Regions from separate parts of the Enterococcus sp. AZ103 genome, predicted to be linked through region 2. Evidence: a T-box and tRNA genes for the amino acid it is inferred to sense, from the RefSeq annotation. Region 2 holds a T-box; the other holds one or more tRNA genes.
The links. A T-box is a leader RNA that pairs with one kind of tRNA and senses whether it is charged. The one in region 2 lies ahead of leuS (leucine--tRNA ligase), so its partner is inferred to be a tRNA-Leu.
Positions count from the first base shown of each region.

Region 1: it encodes a tRNA-Leu, which carries the amino acid that the T-box ahead of leuS (leucine--tRNA ligase) is inferred to sense. The anticodon was not compared.

Region 1 is NZ_JBIOSI010000001.1:2,024,499-2,033,242, forward strand. Features, by position in the region: gene ID741_RS10130 (glycogen/starch/alpha-glucan phosphorylase) at 1-1,577, shown strand, start outside; gene ID741_RS10135 (glycoside hydrolase family 13 protein) at 1,558-3,390, shown strand; gene ID741_RS10140 (hypothetical protein) at 3,449-4,063, shown strand; gene ID741_RS10145 (hypothetical protein) at 4,100-4,288, shown strand; tRNA gene ID741_RS10150 (tRNA-Leu) at 4,295-4,378, shown strand; gene ID741_RS10155 (hypothetical protein) at 4,484-4,798, opposite strand; gene ID741_RS10160 (hypothetical protein) at 4,941-5,291, opposite strand; gene ID741_RS10165 (helix-turn-helix domain-containing protein) at 5,495-6,304, shown strand; gene nagA (N-acetylglucosamine-6-phosphate deacetylase) at 6,383-7,531, shown strand; gene ID741_RS10175 (ABC transporter ATP-binding protein) at 7,601-8,302, shown strand; gene ID741_RS10180 (FtsX-like permease family protein) at 8,313-8,744, shown strand, end outside.
Region 2 is NZ_JBIOSI010000001.1:501,461-510,204, forward strand. Features, by position in the region: gene ID741_RS02505 (hypothetical protein) at 1-1,175, opposite strand, end outside; gene ID741_RS02510 (UDP-N-acetylmuramoyl-L-alanyl-D-glutamate--L-lysine ligase) at 1,290-2,798, shown strand; gene ID741_RS02515 (B3/B4 domain-containing protein) at 2,852-3,553, shown strand; gene leuS (leucine--tRNA ligase) at 3,604-6,018, opposite strand; T-box leader at 6,062-6,245, opposite strand; gene ID741_RS02525 (phosphatase PAP2 family protein) at 6,388-7,044, shown strand; gene ID741_RS02530 (TIGR01212 family radical SAM protein) at 7,046-8,002, shown strand; gene ID741_RS02535 (class I SAM-dependent methyltransferase) at 7,996-8,553, shown strand; gene ID741_RS02540 (alpha/beta hydrolase) at 8,564-8,744, opposite strand, start outside.

The DNA of each region.
Region 1 (8,744 bases), 1.5 Mb from region 2:
ATTATCTTCAATTACATGAACCAATTGATAAAATTAATCAATATGTGGCGATCCATATTAATGATACCCATCCAGCTATGTGTGTGGCAGAATTTATGCGTCTATTAGTTGATGAGCAAAATGTTCCTTGGGAAAAAGCTTGGGATTTAACAATTAAAGTGATGAGTTATACTAATCATACAATTATGGCTGAGGCTTTAGAAAAATGGTCAGTCGGTATGATGAAGGCTGTTTGTCCCCGAATCTATCAAATCATTGAAGAAATTGATCGTCGTTTCGTCGTAGAGACATCTTGGGTTCATGGTGAAGAATTAGTCAGTCGCACACGTATTATCCAAAATGATCAAGTTCATATGGCTCATTTAGCAATTATTGGTTCTCATTCAACTAACGGAGTGGCAAAACTCCATTCTGATTTGTTAAAATCTGTTGTGCTCCATGATTTTTATATTTTATATCCAGATCGTTTTAATAATAAAACTAATGGAATCGCACAACGTCGCTGGTCACAAATTGCTAACCCTAACATGAGTCGGGTTTTAGATAAGACTATTGGCACTTCTTGGCGTCAAAATTCTAATGATTTAAGATTACTGTTGAATTATCAGGATGATGATACTGCTTTGGATGCTTTAGCGGTTGCTAAACGAGAAAATAAAATTGAATTTGCTAATTATATTAAAGAGACAACCGGAATTACGGTGTCACCAGACGCGATTTTTGATGTACAAATAAAACGTCTGCATGCATATAAACGACAATTATTAAACTTGATGCATATTTTAAATATGTACTTTGATTTGAAAAATGATCCTACATTGGAAATTCCTGCCCGTGTATTTATTTTTGGAGCAAAAGCTGCGCCAAGTTATCATTATGCAAAAGCAATTATTAAGGTCATAAATGAAGTAGCAAAATTGATCAATAATGATCCAGCAATCAATGATAAAATAAAAATCGTCTTTTTAGAAAATTACAAAGTTTCTTTAGCTGAAAAAATTATTCCAGCAGCTGATGTTAGCGAACAAATTTCTCTCGCATCAAAAGAAGCTTCAGGAACTTCAAATATGAAACTGATGCTAAATGGTGCGGTCACAATTGCTACACTAGATGGGGCGAATGTGGAAATTAGAAATTTTGTCGGTGATGACAATATTGCTATTTTTGGCTTAACCGAGGAAGAAGTTTATCGTTATTACCAAGACAATAGTTATAATGCCGGTGATATTTATAATCAAAATGAAAAAATTCACCGGGTAGTCAATGCTTTTGTGGATGGTACCATTCCAAACATTTTATTTGAAGGACAAGAAATTTATGATTCGTTAATTAAATATAACGATGAATACTTTGTTTTACGAGATTTTGATTCTTATTTAGCTGCTCAAAAGACGATTGAGGTTGCTTATTTAGACACAAGACGCTGGCGTCAAGTGAGTTTACAGAACATTGCCAATGCTGGAAGTTTCTCAGCAGATGACACGGTTCAAAAATATGCGGACGACATTTGGCAGATTGAGCCATTATTTAGTCACAATGATGAACGAGGTACAACCCATGGTCAATATTTATTATAATGCTTGGCAGGAAAAGTATAAGCAGCCTTTTGGTGCGATTCCGATCAAACAAACAGTTCATTTCAACATCAACGTATCTGACTTTGCTAAAGCAAAAGTATATTTGGTGATTCGTGAAGAGGATAGTGCTAAGGGTGCAGAAACTTTCATGATGAATCAATTGGAAGAGGATTTGTTTCATTTTTGTTATCGTCTTGGTGAACAGGCTGGTTTGTATTTTTATTATTTCAAAATTGATTTGATCAATGAAAATAATCAAGTATCTACCTATTATTGTAGTTATGGCGAAGATGGTGGTGCAGGAAAAATTTATGATTCAAAAAATCAGATGCCAGAGTATCAACTGACTTGTTATGAGACAGCTGAGATTGCACCTGATTGGTATCAACAGGCAGTTTTTTATCAGATTTTTCCTGATCGTTTTAATAACGGTAATGAAAATGGCCAAGTAAATGCGCCTAAAAAAAATAGTTTTATATATGGAACTAAAGAAGATACGCCGATGTATATTCGAAATGAAAAAAATGAAATTTTAAGATGGGATTTCTACGGCGGTAACTTAAAAGGTATCCAAGCAAAAATTCCTTATTTACTGGAGTTAGGAATTAACGCTTTATATTTAAATCCGATTTTCGAAGCAACTAGTAATCACCGTTATGACACGAATGATTATTTTAAAATTGATCCAATGTTAGGAACAGAAAAAGATTTTGTGGAATTATTAGATGCTTTACATCAAGTCGGAATCCATATTATTTTAGATGGTGTCTTTTCCCATGTTGGTCGCAATAGCCGTTACTTTAATCAAGCCGGCATCTATGGTGAAGAAGTCGGTGCTAGCAGAAATCAACAAAGTCCTTATTATTCTTGGTTCCAATTTACTAAATATCCTGACGAATATCGTTCGTGGTGGGGTGTGGCAGATTTGCCGGAAGTAAATAAAGAAAATCCTAGTTTTCAGTCCTTTATTTATGGACCAAAGGGAGTCATAGATAAATGGACAGCGCTAGGTGTAGATGGTTGGCGTTTGGATGTTGCTGATGAATTAACGGATGATTTTATCGGCGGAATACGCCAACGCTTGAATACATTTAAAAATAAAATATTGATCGGTGAAGTCTGGGAAGATGCTTCTAACAAGATTGCTTATGAAAAAAGAAGAAAATATTTATTTGGTAATCATTTACAGTCAGTGATGAATTATCCTTTACGTCAACAGATTCTAGATATTTTAACAATGCAAAAAAAGATGAGTCAAATTACTAAGGAAATGGTAGAAATTCAAGCCAACTATCCGAAAGATTTTTACTACAATCAATTAAATAACCTTGGGACACATGATACAGAACGAATTTTTACAATGTTGAATCAATCAGAAGATGATTTAGATGTCGCCTGGGGATTATTATTCGTGATGCCCGGTATCCCTTGTGTTTATTATGGTGATGAAGCTGGAGTAACCGGTGGAACAGATCCTGACAATCGAAAATATTTCCCATGGAATCACGTGAATCCAACGATTTATCAAGATTGTCATAAATGGATCAAACGCAGAAAGACACATAGCTCTCTTATGAATGGTGAATTCTATCCATTTTATACTGAAACAGAAGATGTCTTTGGTGTATTGCGTTTTAATCAAGAAGAATATAGTGCGTATATTGTGAATCGCGGAGAAAACGACAAGGTTCTGAGATTGACTGATTTGATTAATCCACGCCAGTTTAATGGTAATTTGTCAATTCTAGAAAAATTATTTTCAGAAAAAGTAATTGAAGGTCATGCAAATTTATTTTTATCGATAAGAATATAAGATATTTTCTCTAATTTGTGCTAGAATTTAAGTACAAAATAAGATAGGATGAATGGCTATGAGTGATCAATCATTTGACGGAAAACGAGCACGTTTTCCTGCTTACGACGATGAATTAGGTGTAAAATTGCATAGTGAAAGCACAAAGGATAAATTTGAAGGTGGAATTAATTTAATTACTGATTTTCGTTTAGACGAGAAAACAGTATTTGAAAGAGAAATTAGCCGACCAACCAAAAGACGTCCCGTTCACACTGATGATAAACCAAAAAGAGAATTGGCAAAACATCGTCAAAATTTACCAGACTATGGTCCTATTGGAAGCGATCTGAAAAAACCTCGTTCACTTTTTGAAGAGGTACCAGAGAAGAATGACCATAAACTACGCTTCAAACCAGAGCAAAAAAATCTAGCGCAATTTGAGCCAACTTATGTTCCAGCTTCTTTGATTCCAGATGAGCCTGAAGATAAAATTTCTCAGAGAGAACTGTTAAATAGTATGTTAAAGGATCCAGAAAACTATATTTTATTAGCAGAAGATCGAGAAGTTCCTAACCAACCTTCGATCAAAAAGAATCAAATCCGAAAAGGTGGCCGCTTAGATCGTTCATTGCGAGGTATTTTACAAGAAGATAGTGATGCAGTTGAAAATACAAAATATTTTAAAGAATAAGAGCGGGAAATCGCCGCTCTTTTTTGAGGTGATAAGATGCAAAATCCATTTGAAGAAAAAATCAAACAACTGCGATCAGGTGAAATTGCCCAATTAGAAGTGAATCATGACGACTTTTTTATGTTTCGTGAAGCTTGGCAGCAACAAGAAGATCGGAAATTTTTCCGGGGCATTGCTGATTTGAATGGTAATATTATTTATGTCTATGATACAACTATAGTATAAAATAATGCGGTGGTGTTGGAATTGGTAGACAAGCAAGACTAAGGATCTTGTGGGCTTTGGCCCGTGTGAGTTCGAGTCTCATTCGCCGCACTAAAAAACACATTAGTAACATTGTTAAAGCAATGTTGCTAATGTGTTTTTTTATTCTTTTCATGGAAAATCTGCGGAAAGATTTTTAAAGTACTGCTTTAATATTTAAAAATCATCCCAGCCATCATTATCAATTCCCTTATGATCATTCAATTCACGCTCTCTTTTTTCAAGCGCGATTCTTTTTGCTCGTAATTCTAATTGTCTTTCACGTTCAGCAAGCTCAGCTTCTTCTGCGGCATGCTGTTTTCTTTGCCTCATCTTTGGAATATAGATAATTAGTCCAATGATGACTGCAATGATTAAAATAAATAACAAGTAAGGTGCAATCGTAATGAAGATTGAGCATAAAAATAGAAAGCCAATAACACTCCAACAACCACAACCAGATTCTTCGGTAACAACATATCTTTTCCCCATCATTAAACTCCTTATAAAAATTTATTATGATACCAACCTTTATAAGTTATTATACTATTACCAACAATTCACTTAAAGAAGAAAATAAACACATCGAGAACTAATTTATAATAAAAAAGCTAGTAGATGATCACTACTAGTTTTACCAAGTAAAGAAATCTTGTGTTGTAGTGGAATCTAAATACTCAATCAGTGCTTTTAACTCAAATAGTTTTCGCTGGCTACTTTCAATTGGAGTTAATTTTTGGTCTGAAAATTCTTCTAAGGAATACTGGATTACAAACGAGTCACGATCGGGAATAAAGACAACATAGCCAGGCATTAAGTAAGTTTTTTCTTGGTATTGAGCAAAAAAAGAATTACTTAAATCAAAATTTCCGTCTTGTACAAAGTGAAAATCCTCAGATAAAGGAACAGACCAACTCTTTAATGGTTGCCAAATAAACTCTTTTTCTCCAGTTAATTTCAAAATTTGATTGATTGTTAGGGTCATTTTTTCACTTTCCTTCTCGTTTATAGTGAATTTTATTTAATTGTTACAAAAATTCGAAATCTATCTGAAAAAGTATAGCACGAGTGCTGGGAGGGACAAAATAATTGAACCGATTACAATAAGTTAAATCAAAGGATTCTTGTCACTATCATTTCTTTAGGATAAAATAAAGAAAATGCGAATTTGCATATTTGGAGGAAATCATGGTAACGATTGGTGAAGCATTAAAGGAATTCCGTAAAGAGCGTGGTTTTACTCAAAAAGAGTTGTCACAGGATATCTGCTCGCAAAGCGTTTTAAGCCGCATCGAAAATGATGAAGAAATTCCTAATATTTTAGTTATTTCTCAATTAAGTCAACGTTTGGGTATCAGTGTGAATCAATTAATTGGTGACTTATTGCCTGAAGAATTACTGTTACGCAAATACTTTAATAAAATGTTTATGTATTTAAGGCAACAAGGCTATTTAGAAATCGAAGGTATTTTAGCTTTTTTAGAGGCTAGAAAGACGATTTATTTAGATAAGGATTTACAGTTACTATATTATTTTAAGGGTATTTGCAGTTATTATATTGATAATGATCCAAAAAAAGCGTTAGAAAAAATCAAGCAAGGTTTGTCAGTTTTTTTTACCCATAAATCACAAGGCTATTTTGATCAAAAAATATTGTTATTATGCTTTGCTGGTAAGATGCAACAAATTCTTGGAAACTTTAGTGAAGCGGAACGTTTATATAGCGAAAGTTTTCAATTATATAAAACAATGATGGCAGATTATTCAGAGCGACTTGAGTTAGTCAATATTTTTACTAATTATGGAAACTTTCTGTTTGATAAAGAAAATCTTGATAAAGCCGAAAAGGTAATTGATGCAGGCTTAACCTGGAGTAAAAATCAACACAGCTATTATCAGTTGTCTGAAATGTTGACCTTAAAAATAAAAATATTGGATACCCGTGGTTTAACTAAAGAGAGTGAATATTTTAAAAAGATTTTGGCAAATATGAATTAATTCCAAGAATGGTGTAGACCATTCTTGACTTTTTTTTTCGGCTGGAGTATTTTTATTGAAAAGAGAGGAAGTTTGAAGATGAAAACATATATTTATGCTGACAAATTCTTTTTAAATTCTGGAGTGAAACCAGCAGGTTATTTAGAAATTACTGATGGCTTTTTTGGTAACTTTAGTCAAGAATTACCAGAAAAAGATGCAAAAGTAATTGACCAATCAGGCAAATGGATTGCACCAGGTTTAGTAGATACCCATATTCATGGTTATTTAAATCATGATGTTATGGATAATGATGCGGACGGTTTAAAAATCATGTCGGAAGCATTACTTTCTTGTGGCGTAACAAGTTTCTTGCCAACGACGTTAACTTCAACTAAAGAACGTTTAAAAGATGTAGCAGAAACGATTGGTAAAGTTCACGAAGATGTGCCTGGAGCAAAAATTCAAGGAATTTACTTCGAAGGACCATTTTTTACGGAAGAACATAAAGGTGCACAAAATCCCAGCTATTTTGGGGATCCAGATTTGCAAACATTTAATGAATGGCAAGAGGCTTCAGGTGGATTAATTAAAAAAATTGCTTTGGCTCCTGAGCGTAAAGGTGTGAAAGAATTTGTTTCGGCTGTAACTGATGAAGGAGTAGTCGTTTCTTTAGGTCATTCCAATGCCACTTTAGAACAAGCACAAGAAGCCGTGGAAGCTGGAGCAAGTGTTTTTGTTCATGCATATAACGGTATGCGTGGTTTAGATCATCGTGAACCAGGAATGGTTGGTGCTTTAATGACTTTGGAGCATGTTTTTTCTGAATTGATTTGTGATGGTCACCACGTCCATCCGCAAGCAGCAGATTTATTGATGGAAAAAGTGGGTCATGACCATGTAGCTTTAATCACTGATTGTATGATGGCTGGCGGTATGCCAGATGGTAATTATAATTTAGGTGAGTTTCCTGTAGTGGTTAAAGATGGGACAGCGCGTTTAGACTCTGGCAATCTAGCTGGTAGCATTTTAAAATTAAAAGAAGCAATTAAAAATGTAGTCGAATGGAATATTGCGACGCCAGAAGAAGCAGTTATGATGGCTAGTTATGTACCTGCTGTTAGCTGTAAAATTGACGACCAATGCGGTATGATTAAAAAGGGACGTGCAGCTGATTTTATCGTTTTGGAACCTACGATGGATTTAGTTGCAACTTATTTAGATGGTGTAGAACGTTATCATGTATAGAAATTTTAAAACCTAGCCAATTTTGGTTAGGTTTTTTTTATGTTAAACTATCAAAAGGAGGGGAAAGTTATGGCTTATATAGATGTGATTGATGAAAGTAAACATTATAAAATGGGAGAAACGATTATTTCTGCCAATGATAAAATAAATTTTTCGATTGAACAAGGGGAAGTAGCAGTTATTCTTGGCCCAAGTGGTGCTGGGAAATCAACTGTCTTAAACATTTTAGGTGGTATGGATACTTGTGATGAGGGCCAAGTAATTATTGATGGTACAGATATCGCTACTTTTAATAATCAACAATTAACAACTTATCGACGTAATGATGTCGGTTTTGTTTTCCAATTTTATAATTTAGTTCCAAATTTGACGGCTAAAGAAAATGTTGAACTGGCTGCTCAGATTGTTCCTGACGCAATCGATGCGGCTGAAGTTTTGTCTTCAGTGGGATTGTCTGGTCGTTTGGATAATTTTCCTGCTCAACTATCTGGTGGAGAGCAACAACGGGTGACGATTGCTCGTGCCCTAGCTAAAAAACCTAAATTATTGCTATGTGATGAACCAACCGGGGCCTTAGATTATGAAACGGGAAAGCAAATTTTAAAAATTTTGCAAGATACTTCGAAGGAATTAGGAACGACAGTAGTCATAATTACCCATAATTCAGCGGTAGCACCGATGGCAGATCGGGTTATTCGGATTAATGATGCAAAAGTTCGTAGTGTTGAACTAAACGAAAATCCTCAATCAATTGAAGAAATTCAATGGTAGGAGGTTCAAAATGAAGAGTGCATTAGGGAAATCAAATTTACGAGAAATTTGGCAAACGAAAACAAGGTTTCTATCTATTTTAGGGATTATTTTTTTAGGGGTCGCTTTTTTTGTTGGTTTATCAGCCACTGGTCCAGACATGTTGGAAACAGCCAATCAATATTATAAAAAAAGTCAGTTAGCTGATGCTACTGTTTTATCTTCTACAGGACTAACCAAAACAGATGTAGCACTAACTAAAAAAAATAAAAATATTGCAGCAGTGGAAGGTCGCTATTTTCAAGATTTTTCGGTTGAAAAGGAAAATCAAGTGTTGCGACTGTATAGTTATCAAAAGCAAGATAAAATCAATCAACTGACCTTACTTGAAGGAAAACTTCCTATTAAAGATAATCAAATAGTTTTAGATGAAGTGGCTAAAAATCGTCATGGGTACAGAATT
Region 2 (8,744 bases):
CAAAAAACAATCACTTGTACTTCGCCACCGGTTGCCTGTAGAGCACCACTAACTAATACAAAAAAGCTAAATACTAACTGAACAATCACAGCTAAAATAAATACTTGACTGGCTAAAGTCTCTTTTTGATAAAACAATTGGTACAATGGCCCACCTAATAGCAGTGCGAGCAAACTAGGCAGCAATAAAAAATAAAATCCCAGCTGAAAATTCACGCTAATTGCTTCACCACGAGGTCGCCAATTGGTTAAAAGGGATAAATTAGCCACCACTATTAATTGTGCCAATGCGGGTAAGAAATTGAGCAAATGCAGTGGCTGACTAGTAAACAAACCTTGCAAATGTAGTAGTTGTTCTTGACTATAATTAGTAAAGCTTCTCATTTGATTCATAAAAGTCACTTGATCAACTAACCGATAACTTAATAGTGCTACCAGTGTCACGGCATAAGGAATGACTTTTTTAAAATCAAAGGATAAAACTTCCTTTTTTTCCAGATGTACTTTAGGTTCCAATATTTCCACCTGATGACGTTCTCTTAATAGTAGAAAAATAAAAATAAAGCAGGCGGCTAATAAGCCAGCAAATTGTGCAAAAGCCGCTTGGACTAAAGCAGCGTGATTATTTTCTTGCCAAATCAACTTAATGGTAAAGCCGCTAATTAATAAATAGATCGTGGTAATCACTGCTTGTGTCGTAAAGGAAAAATAAAAAGCTGGTTCCTTCGTTTGAAAATAGCTGCGTAAAACTTGTAAGCTAGGATAAATCAAGACACTAAAAGCCATCACTCTTAAGACGGAAATCGTATTTGCTAACCCGCCAGAAATATGAACCAAGACGGGCGCCAATAACCATAAAGCAGCTGCTAATAGGACACCCGATAAAATAGCAATTTGTAAATACCAATATAGAATTTTACGTCGATTCAAATAAGCATAACGAGATAAATTACGATAAACCATTCCAATTACCGGAATACTTGCTAAAAACATGAAAAACAGTCCCCAGTTTAAAACCACTTGCCACAAACTGAAACTAACTTGGTTTCGCTCACCTAGCCAGTAATACCAAAAAAACAACCCGATTAAGTAAAATAAATTGGAAAAGACAGTTTGGGTACTTGTTAAGGTGAAATTTTGAATAATCTTGATTTTTGATGAATCATTGTTTAACATCTTTCCCCTTCTTTCTTTTCATTGTTTTTATTTTAGCTTAAGCTGGTCAATTTTACACGGGTCTTTTTGGGATATGCTATAATGTCTGAGAATAAAAATGATGGAGGTTTCAAAATGGGACTAACTTTAACAGAAGTCCAAAACCTATTGGCAAAAGAAAATTTATTACGTGAATTTATTACCCCTGATACTTGGACACTTGAAGCGCCGATGCAACATATTTTCCGCCATCTTTCTTACAATTCTAAAGATGTCGATGTGGAAACTTTATTTTTTTGCAAAGGCAATCATTTTAAAAAAAGCTATCTAGAAGATGCTTTAACCCATGGTTTGCAAATTTATATTGCAGAAAAAGATTACGAAGTCGCTGCCCCTTTAGCTATTATCGTAACAGATATTCGTAAAGCTTTGGCTGTTTTAAGCATGGCATTTTATGACTATCCCCAAGAAAAATTAACTTTGATTGGCATTACTGGTACAAAAGGAAAGACCACCGTCGCTTATTTTACGAAAGAAATCTTAGCTGAAAGTACCGGGCAGAAGACTGCTTTACTTTCTACGATGAATACTACTTTAGATGGTGAAACGTATTTCAAATCAGCTTTAACCACACCAGAATCACTTGATTTATATCGGATGATGGATGAAGCCGTAAAAAATGGCATGACCCATCTGATTATGGAAGTCTCTTCTCAAGCCTACAAAGTCGATCGAGTTTATGGATTAACCTTTGATTTGGGCGTCTTTTTAAATATTTCACCTGATCATATTGGTCCGATTGAGCATCCTACTTTTGAAGATTACTTCTATTGTAAACGACAATTGGTAAATCATTCAAAACAAGTCATTGTTTATCGTGAGATGGATCATTTTAATTTGATTGCTGAAATGGCGAAACAAAATAATATTCCTTTGATTACCTATGGTGGTCAAGATGCCGACTATCAAGTAACACCGACAGATTCTTTACATTTTAAATTAACTAGTTCTGCTGATCAATTAAAACTTGATGGTACTTATGAAATCAAACATGCTGGTGATTTCAATAAAAACAACGGTGCTGCGGCTGCCATTACAGCAAGCTTAGTCGGTGCCAACCAAACAGCAATTCAATCTGGTTTGAAAAAAGCATTGGTTCCTGGGCGAATGAATTTACTACTTAAACCAAATGGCGCCCATATTTATATTGATTATGCTCATAATTATTTAAGCATGCAAGCAATCTTAGCTTTTGCTAAAAAAGACCATGGCGGTAAAGTAATTGTGGTTACCGGTTCTGCTGGTGGGAAAGCCGAATCTCGCCGGGAAGATATCGGAAAAGCCATCGGTGAACTAGCCGATGTGGTTTATTTAACGACTGACGACCCCGATCATGAAGATCCTAAGGCGATTGCTAATCAGATTCTTCGAGGGATTAATCAAACGTTATATCGCCGTGATTTAACTATTAATTATGAATTTGATCGTAGTCAAGCAATTGTTCAAGCAGTTAAAGCTGCTGAAGTTGACGATGCCGTCATTATTGCTGGTAAAGGAACTGAAATCTTTTTGACTATTGCTGGTAACAAGCAGCCTTATGAAGGCGACTACCAGATCGTTGAAAGAATTCTAAGAGAACAATAAAAACATCGTGATTTTTTTAACTGTTGCTTTTATATCAAGGAGGAGGACACATTATGTATTTTTCCGTTGATCCAAAAGTTTTTCAACAATTACCCAACGCTGTTTTCGCTGTGGTCATTGCTCGGGGCATAGACAATGCAAAGCCGCAAGCAGATATTCAACAGCTACTCGCAAAAAATATTCAGCTTGGCGAAGCGTATTTTGCTGATAAAAATCTAAAAGAATCACCTGAGATTGTTCCTTATCGTGAGGCTTTCCGAACATTAGGCATCAATCCTAATAAATTCAAATGCTCAATCGAAGCCTTGTTAACGCGAATCGCCAAACAAAAAGGACTACCTGTTATCAACCCTGCCGTTGATTTAGGTAATGCCGTTTCTATCAAACATTTTTTACCTATTGGTGCCCATGATTTAGCGACTATCAATGAAGGCTTAGAAGTGCGTTTTTCTCAGCCAGAAGATACTTTTATTCCTTTTGGCGGAACTGAATTTGAAGTGCCTGATGAAGAGGAATTATTATATGTCGCAGATCATCAGATCAGAACCCGTCGATGGACTTGGCGGCAAAGTGAAGTAGGAAAAATTACGGAACAAACAACCGATATTTTGTACCCGATTGATGCTTTTGCAGGAATCAATGATGAAAAAGCACTGGCATCTGCGAATGATTTAGTCACTTATCTGCAACAATACTTTGATTGTGAAGCACAATTTGGTTTTGTCGATCAAAAAAAACCTCGTTTTGACTTTTAAAAAAACCGTTCAAAGGTAAGCCCTTAAGCTACTTTTGAACGGTTTTTTGATTAATTTGCGACAATATTTACTAATTTATTCGGTACTACAATCACTTTGCGGATCGTTTTACCATAAATATTACGTTGAATTGCTTCATCGGCCATCGCAATTTTTTCCAATTCTTCTTTGTTGGTATCTAAAGCTACTTGGATTTTACTGCGTAGTTTGCCATTAACTTGTAAAATGACTTCCACTTCATCTTCGACTAGCGCACTTTCATCATAAGTAGGGAATGGCACATAAGAAATGCCACCTTCATGACCTAATATTTCCCATAATTCTTCTGCGATATGTGGTGCAATCGGTGCTAATAATTGTACAAAGCCTTCCACATATTCATAAGTCAATGCTTCCGCTTTATAAGCATCATTTACAAAGACCATCAATTGTGAGATTGCTGTATTAAAATGCAATTGCTCATAATCTTCTGTGACTTTTTTAACTGTTTGATTATAGACTTTGGTTAAGCTACCATCATTAAAGTTCGTAATATGATCCCGCATTTTGCCTTCTTCATCGACTAATAAACGCCATACACGGTCTAAGAATTTACGACTGCCTTCTAAACCATTTTCACTCCAAGCGATCGAAGCATCCAAAGGTCCCATAAACATTTCATACATTCTTAAAGTATCGGCACCATATTTGTCGACCACATCATCAGGATTGACTACGTTACCCCGAGATTTAGACATTTTTTCATTATTTTCTCCAAGGATCATTCCTTGGTTGTATAATTTTTCAAATGGTTCTTTTGTTTGAACCACACCGATATCATATAAGAATTTATGCCAGAATCGCGCATACAATAAATGTAAGACTGCATGCTCCGCTCCACCAATGTACAAATCAACTGGCATCCAGCGTTTTAGTTTTTCTGGATCAGCGATCATTTCTTTATTATGAGGATCAATAAATCTTAGGTAGTACCAAGAACTACCGGCCCATTGTGGCATCGTATTGGTTTCACGACGACCTTTTTTTCCAGTTTCAGGATCAACCACATTCACCCAGTCAGAAATGTTGGCCAAAGGTGATTCACCAGTGCCACTTGGTTGGATATTTTCAGCAATAGGTAATTCCAATGGCAATTCTTCTTCCGGAACTACTGTAGTCGTGCCATCTTCCCAATGAATAATTGGAATTGGCTCACCCCAATAACGTTGACGAGAAAATAGCCAATCTCTTAAGCGATAGCTAATTTCTTTTTTACCGACACCTTTTTCTTCTAGCCAAGGAACAATTTTATCAATCGCATCTTGCTTGTTTAAACCATCTAAAAAGTCAGAATTAATATGCTCACCGTCACCAGTATAAGCTTCTTTTTCAACATCGCCGCCAGCTAAAACGGGAACGATTGGCAAATCAAAGGTTTTAGCAAATTCATAATCTCGTTCATCATGGGCTGGTACCGCCATAATCGCACCAGTTCCATAAGAAGCTAAAACATAATCCCCAATCCAAATTGGCATTTCTTTTCCATTAACAGGATTGATTGCGTACGCACCAGTGAAGACACCAGTTTTTTCTTTAGCTAAATCCGTCCGGTTCAAATCAGATTTTTTAGCTGCTTCGGCAATATAAGCATCTACAGCTGCTTTTTGGCCAGGACTAGTAATACGTTGTACCAAATCTAATTCAGGTGCTAGAACAGCATAAGTTGCCCCAAATAAAGTATCTGGACGAGTCGTAAATACGGTAAATTCTTCTTTCGTGTCTTTAATATTAAAAGCTACATTGGCTCCTACAGAACGGCCAATCCAGTTCCGTTGCATTTCTTTAATGCTTTCTGGCCAATCTACCAAATCTAAATCATCTAATAAACGGTCAGCATAAGCTGTAATTTTTAACATCCATTGACGCATTGGTTTACGGACAACATCATAGTTCCCTCGTTCACTCTTACCATCAATGACTTCTTCATTTGAAATAACTGTTCCTAATTCTGGTACCCAGTTAACTGCGACTTCTGCTTCATAAGCCAAGTCATGTTCATACATTTTTTCAAAAATCCATTGGGTCCATTTGTAATAATCAGGATCAGTCGTGTTAATTTCACGATTCCAGTCATAACTAAAACCTAGTGAATTAATTTGGCGTTTAAACGTTTCAATATTTTTCTTAGTAAATTCTGCGGGATCATTGCCAGTATCTAAGGCATATTGTTCTGCCGGTAAACCAAAAGCATCCCAGCCCATCGGATGTAAAACATTAAAGCCTTGTGCTCTTTTTAAGCGAGAAACAACATCCGTTGCCGTATATCCTTCTGGATGTCCGACGTGTAAACCTTGTCCTGATGGATAGGGAAACATATCTAAGGCATAAAATTTTGGACTGCCAACTTCATCTTTTGTGTTAAAAGTATTATGTTTAGCCCAATACTTTTGCCACTTGCGTTCAATAGTTTTGTGATTGTAACTCATCATGTTCCTCCTTATAATAAAAAAAGCCCCATAGAAGCAACTTCTATAGGACGTTATTAACGTGGTACCACCTATTTTTATCTGCCAATGCAGACCTTAAATGACGATAACGGGTCTCCCCGGAAAAATCAGCTCTAAGGTAAGTTCGAATTTCAAACCTGTGCACTCACAGCCCCGTACACTCTCTGAAAAGTTGGCCTTCTACTACTCCTTGTCAACACTTATATGAAATTAATTTAATCTTAGCAGATTCAAATAGTAAATTCAATTTAATTCCATCGATAAAACCTAAGAAAAATCCATTTTTCTGCTATAATAGTCTCGTTTAGTAAGAAAACATCATGAAACGATGTATTTTAAGGAGTTCCTATGAAAAATAAAATGTACTATCAATTAGCCGGCAGTTTTACTTTACTGTTTTTTGTGGCTTTGTGTTATATCCTACGTTTTTATCCAGATACCTTGACAGGTTTTGATCGTGGCATTATTTCAGTTGTCCACAGTTTATCCCCAGGTGCCGACAGCTTTTTTATCTGGCTAACTAAATTTGGCAATCCAGTATCAGTAGTGATTTTAACTATAGTCTTTCTTGGACTATTTTGGTTCAATCGACAAAAGTTAACAGCCTTATGGTTTGGAATAAATATTGTTGGAATCTGCGGCATCTTAAATCCTGTTATCAAACAATTTTTCAAACGTCCACGTCCAACTATTTTACCCCATCTGGTTGAAGAACACAGCTATAGTTTCCCCAGCGGACATGCGGTAACCAGTATGATTTTATTTGGCACCTTGATTTTTGTCATGCCACTATTTTTCAAAAATACTTCTTTACGATTAGTAGCGCAAATTGTTTTAGGACTGTTAATTTTGGGAATTGGTGTCAGTCGAATTTACGTTGGCGTGCATTATCCTAGCGATGTGCTTGGCGGCTTTTTACTAGGGATTAGCTGGCTATTATTTAGCTTTCCTTATTATCGTGAAAAAAAACTGATTTATGATATGAAACAGATTGGAAGAAAATAAAATGTTTGAATATAGTGATGATCCAAATAAACGATACCATTCTTGGAATTATGCGTTACGGCAAGAATTCGGTGGAAAGATTTTTAAAGTGCCGATTGACGGAGGCTTTGATTGCCCAAATCGAGATGGCACTGTTGCCCATGGCGGTTGTACATTTTGTAGCGTTTCTGGTTCTGGTGACATGATGGTCGCCCCGACTGATCCGCTACCAGCACAATTTAGTAAAGAAATCGACATGATGCATTTAAAATGGCCTAAAGTCGATCAATATATTGTTTATTTCCAAAATTTCACCAATACTCATGCACCAGTAGAAGTTATCCGTGAACGCTTTGAACAGGTAGTGAATCTGCCGGGTGTTGTTGGTTTATCTGTCGGTACTCGTCCCGATTGTTTGCCGCCTGAAGTCGTTGAATATTTAGCTGAATTAAATCAAAGACTTTATCTATGGGTGGAATTAGGATTACAAACAACTTATGAGGAATCTAGCAACTTAATCAATCGTGCCCATGATTATCCCACGTACATTGATGCTGTCGAACGTCTACGTAAGCATAATATTAATGTCTGTACCCACTTAATTAACGGATTGCCAGGCGAAAATTTAGAAATGATGCGGGAAAATGTCCGCCGGACAATTTTAGACTCAGACATTCAAGGCATCAAATTGCATTTATTGCATTTAATGAAAAAAACGCGGATGTTGCGAGATTATTCAGAAGGTCGTCTCCAACTGATGAGTAAAAGAGATTACGTTTCGGTCATCTGTGACCAATTAGAAATGATTCCGCCAGAAATTATTATTCATCGTTTGACTGGAGATGCCCCTTGGGATGCATTAGTCGGTCCCATGTGGAGTCTGAAAAAATGGGAAGTTCTTAATGCGATTGATGATGAAATGACACGTCGCGATTCTTTTCAAGGAAAATTTGCCGTTCGAGGTGCTTTCTCATGTTAAAAACAGCTTTGCATTTCAGCCACCAGTTATTAACCGACATTGTGGAAAAAGGTGATACGGTGATTGATGCTACTATGGGTAATGGCAATGATACTCTTTTTCTCGCCAAACTTGTGGATAAAACTGGCAAAGTTTATGCTTTCGATGTACAAAAACAAGCTGTCGAAAATACTGCCGACAGGTTAGGCACAGCTTATCCCCAAGCCAGCTTATTTTTAGCCGGACACGAAGAAATCAATCAAAAGTTATCCCCTGTGGAAAAAATCAAAGCAGCGATTTTCAATTTAGGCTATCTACCAAAAAGTGATAAATCCATTATTACTCAAGAAGACACAACTATTCCTGCGATGAAAGTCGTTTTAAATCGCCTTTTACCCACAGGTCGAATGATTCTAGTGATTTATTACGGCCACCCCGGTGGAGAACAAGAAAAAAATGCTGTACTAAATTTTTGTAGCCAACTGCCACAAGAAGATTTCAGTGTCTTGACTTATCAATTCATCAACCAAAAAAACAATCCACCGATTTTAGTTTGTGTGGAAAAAAAATAAGCCTCGAGAATTAATTTTCTCCAGGCTTTTCTTCTAGCATCCAAACCAATACTCGCTGAATCCATTGATCCCAAAAGACCCAATCATGTTGACCAGGACCATCTTCAAAAGTCACTGGCATCTCCGCCTGCCTCATTTTATGAGCCATATATTGACTAGCTGGATGCAAACCATCTTCGGTACCACAAGCT